2 regions of the Streptomyces sp. Xyl84 genome follow, and region 2 is predicted to be linked to the other one. Evidence: riboswitches for the same ligand, from Rfam matches in the RefSeq annotation. Region 2 holds a riboswitch; the other holds the start of a gene.

Region 1 (2,192 bases), 2.9 Mb from region 2:
GACACAGAGAATCTGTCCAGATCACCGGAAAAGCCAACACGCCGTGCCGTACCGGCGCACAGGGGGACGACCGGACGGGGGTGGGGCGGCGGCGGGGCGGGTGACCACGGCGAGCGGGCGGGGGCGGTCGCCGGACGAGTGCGGACGCGGCACGGACGCGCACGCCGGACGGGGGCGCCGCGGCACCGGACGGGTGCGGCACCAGGGGCCCCACCGGACGGGCGCCGCACCGGGCGGGAGCGCCGTGGCACCGGGCGGGGCGTCCGTGGCAGCGGGCGGGAGCGCCGTGGCAGCGGGCGGGGCCGCCGTGGCCCGGACCCGGCGCCCACCCGGCCGCCGGGCCGGGCGCCGCGGTGTCAGTCCGTGTCCGCCGCGCAGTGCTCCAGCAGGTCCCGTACGTCCTCGTCCACCAGCCGGTAGCGCACCACGCGGCCCTCCTTCTCGCCCTCCACCGTGCCCGCCGCGCGCAGCAGCCGCAGGGCCTGGGAGACCGCCGGGTCCTTCATACCGGTGGCGACGGCGAGGTCGGAGACGGCCAGCGGGCCGGTGCGGTGCAGGGCCAGCAGCAGGGCGAGCCGCTTGGGGTCGGCCAGCAGCGAGAAGCGCTCCGCCCACGCGCGGACGCGACCGGGCTCCCCGATCGCCGCGATGGCGTCGCACACCCGGTGGCCGTCGATGGTGCGACGCTCCGCGCGGTCGGCAGGGACGAGATGCATGCCCCCATCCTCGCAGGCACCCGCGGGTGATCTTCGGCACCTGCGCAGGTATGCAGCTATGCAGGCGACGGTCCGTCCCTCTACCGTGGGCGGGCCGTGGTGCTCGGGAAGTCGGTGCGAAGCCGACGCGGCCCTCGCCACTGTGATCGGGGAGTTCCCCTTCCGTCCGGCATCCGCCGGGCCACTGGTCGCACGACCGGGAAGGCAGGGAGGGCGGGCGCACGACCCCTAAGCCAGGAGACCGGCCACGGCAGCTCACGAAGTGATCCACGAGGTGCTGGAGCGTGATACCGGATGACCCTGCCCGAGCCTGTCCCGACGCCGACGTCCGCCCCCGAGGGGGCGGCCCCCCGGACGTCCTTCCGCTGGCGCCGTGAGGACACCCTCAAGACCGCGGGCCTGCTGGCGGTGATAGCCGCCCTGCACGTCGTCGCCTTCGGGATCCTGTTCCTGCTCGTCGTCCCCGAGCACTACCAGGTCGGCACCAAGGCCTTCGGCATCGGCCTCGGCGTCACCGCCTACACCCTCGGCATGCGGCACGCCTTCGACGCCGACCACATCGCCGCCATCGACAACACCACCCGCAAGCTGATGGCCGACGGCAAGCGGCCGGTGTCGGTGGGCTTCTGGTTCGCGCTGGGCCATTCCAGCGTGGTGGTGGCCATGGCCGCGCTGGTGGCGGGCGGCGCCCAGCTCGCCGGCACGCTGATGAACGACGACTCCCGTACGCACCAGACGCTCGGCATCGTCGGCACCACCGTCTCGGGCTCCTTCCTCTACCTCATCGCCGCCCTCAACCTGGTCGCCCTCGTCGGCATCCTCAAGGTCTTCCGGGCGATGCGCGCGGGCACGTACGACGAGCGGGAGCTGGAGGCCCACCTGGATTCCCGGGGGTTCATGAACCGGATCCTGGGCCGCCTCACCAAGTCGGTGTCCCGGCCCGGCCAGATGTACCCGCTCGGCTTCCTCTTCGGTCTCGGCTTCGACACCGCCACCGAGGTCACGCTGATGGTGATGGCCGGTTCGGGCGCGGCGGCCGGGCTGCCCTGGTACGCGATCCTCTGCCTGCCGCTGCTGTTCGCGGCCGGCATGAGCCTGTTCGACACCCTGGACGGCACGTTCATGAACTTCGCCTACCAGTGGGCGTTCTCGAACCCCGTCCGCAAGGTGTTCTACAACCTGACCATCACCGGCCTGTCCATCGCGGTCGCCTTCTTCATCGGCACGATCGAGCTGGTCGGCGTCCTGCACGACAAGCTCGACCTGAGCGACACGGTCACCGGCTGGATCGCCGGACTCGACCTCGACCACGTGGGGTACGTCATCGTCGGCCTGTTCGTGGTGGTGTGGGCGGCGGCGCTGGCGTACTGGAAGGTGGCCCGCGTCGAACAGCGCTGGGCGGTACGGGTCGGGACCGCGGAGATCGACTAGGCCCGCCCGGGCGAGGGACCGGACGACAGGGCCTAGGCCCCCGCG
Region 2 (2,192 bases):
GCCTCCTGCGGTACGGGGACGACGACCCCGCGCCACGGCGTCAGACGCAGTTCCCCGCCGGTGCGGGCGGCGGTCCGGGTCAGCTCCCGCCACTGCGGCGGCGTCAGCCGGCCGAGCGGGACGTGCACCGACAGGGCACGGCCGGCGGGCCCGGGCGGCGGGCCCGGGCGGTGCGCGGTCGTGCGCGGCTGCGGCGCGCACGCCAGGCCTTCGGCGGTCAGACGGCCGGCGACCAGGCGCAGCAGGGCGTCCGCGGGCAGCGGTACGTCACTCACCCGCCAGGCCCGCGTCCCCCGCTCCCGCGCCGCCGCCACGACCGTCTCGGCGGCCGCCACCATCGCCCGGGGCACGTCCCCGGCGGACAGGCCCAGCGCCTCGCCCGCCGTTCCGAGGGCGAGCTGCGCGCCCTCGCCGGGGAGGGCCCGTACCGTCACGTCGGCGCCGAGCGAGGCCACGTCGCCGCGGCCGTCGTCGAGGGCGAACAGGAACCGCCCCGACAGCGCCCGCGCGGGCTCACCGGCGCACAGCAGCGCGTCCAGGCCGGACAGCCACGGGCGCACGTCCCGCAGGCCGTTCGCGTCCAGACCGGACAGCGGGGAGGCGACGACGTTGCGCACCCGCTCGTGGCCGCGGGAGGGGAGCAGACCCGCCTCGTCCAGCAGTTCGGCCAGGGCCGGGCCGTCCTCCTCGCGCAGGGCCCGCAGTTGCACGTTGCCGCGCGAGGTCAGGTGGAGGTCGCCGTCGCCCAGGCGGCCCGCCGCCTCGGCCAGCGCCTCGGCCTGCCGCACGCTCAGCACACCGCCGGGGATCCGCACACGGGCCACCGCGCCGTCGTCCGCCGCGTGCAGCCGCAGCGTTCCCGGGCACGCGTCGTCACGGTCGCGCCCGGCCGGTGCGGGCCGGGACGGCGGGGGGAGGGCAGCCGAGGACATGGCGGCGAGCATACCTACCATCACATCGCACACATGTCCTGCCCTGCTGCGACGGCCCCTACTATGCTTCTCGGCGGATCATCCGGTCCGTCATCGCCACGACGGCGACAGGGGAGGAAGCCCGGTGCGACTCCGGCGCGGTCCCGCCACTGTGAGCCCGGTTCCCGAAGGAACCGGGTGAGTCAGGAACTCCCTTTCTCCGGCTCTCGGCCCGCCCGAGCAGCGGAGACCCCCATTCCGACACCACCCGGGGCGTGGACACCCCGAGGAAGGCAGGACGCCGTATGCCGCACCCAGCCGGAGACCAGCCGCCGTCCCCGCGGATCCTGCTCCTGTCGACCTCCGACACCGACCTGCTCAGCGCGCGGGCCGCGGGCGGTCCCGTCACGTACCGCTTCGCCAACCCGGCCCGCCTGGCCCTGGCCGACCTCCCGGCCCTCATGGCGCAGGCCGACCTCTTCGTCGTACGCCTGCTCGGCGGCGTCCGCGCCTGGCAGGACGGCCTCGACCTGCTGCTCGCCGACGGCCGCCCGGTCGTCGTCCTCACCGGCGAACAGGCGCCCGACGCCCAGCTGATGGCCGCCTCCAACGTACCCGTCGGCATCGCCGCGGAGGCCCACGCCTACCTCGCCCACGGCGGCCCCGCCAACCTGGAGCACCTCGCCCGCTTCCTCTCCGACACCGTCCTGCTCACCGGGTACGGGTTCGACGCGCCCGCGCCCGCCCCGAGCTGGGGACCGCTGCCCCGGGAGAGCACCCCGCCCGCGGACGGCCCGACCGTCGCCGTGCTCTACTACCGCGCCCACCACATGAGCGGCAACACCGCGTTCGTGCACGCGCTGTGCGACGCCGTCGAACAGGCGGGCGGGCGGCCCCTGCCCCTGTACGTCGCCTCCCTGCGCGCCCCCGAACCGGAACTGATCGAGGAACTGCGCGCCGCCGACGCCGTCGTCACCACCGTGCTGGCCGCCGGCGGCACCAGGCCCGCCACCGCCTCCGCCGGCGGCGACGACGAGTCCTGGGACGCGGGCGCGCTCGCCGCCCTGGACGTACCGGTCCTGCAGGCCCTGTGCCTGACCGGCGCACGTTCCGCCTGGGAGGAGAACGACGAGGGCGTCTCCCCGCTGGACGCGGCCGGCCAGATCGCCGTCCCCGAGTTCGACGGCCGGCTGATCACCGTCCCCTTCTCCTTCAAGGAGATCGACGCCGACGGCCTGCCCTCCTACGTCGCCGACCCCGAGCGCGCCGCCCGCGTCGCCG

What was found. Region 2 has a riboswitch for cobalamin ahead of cobN (cobaltochelatase subunit CobN). Riboswitches for the same ligand answer to the same signal wherever they lie in the genome.
Region 1: linked by a shared signal. The riboswitch ahead of nicT (Nickel transporter NicT) and the one ahead of cobN (cobaltochelatase subunit CobN) in region 2 are both predicted to bind cobalamin.

What each region holds. Positions count from the first base shown of each region.
Region 1 covers NZ_AP029182.1:3,551,780-3,553,971, forward strand. The annotation lists gene AC6I72_RS15365 (ArsR/SmtB family transcription factor) at 357-716, opposite strand; cobalamin riboswitch at 797-980, shown strand; gene nicT (Nickel transporter NicT) at 1,011-2,147, shown strand; gene AC6I72_RS15375 (nucleoside hydrolase) at 2,180-2,192, opposite strand, start outside.
Region 2 covers NZ_AP029182.1:646,674-648,865, reverse strand. The annotation lists gene cobG (precorrin-3B synthase) at 1-944, opposite strand, end outside; cobalamin riboswitch at 1,009-1,144, shown strand; gene cobN (cobaltochelatase subunit CobN) at 1,217-2,192, shown strand, end outside.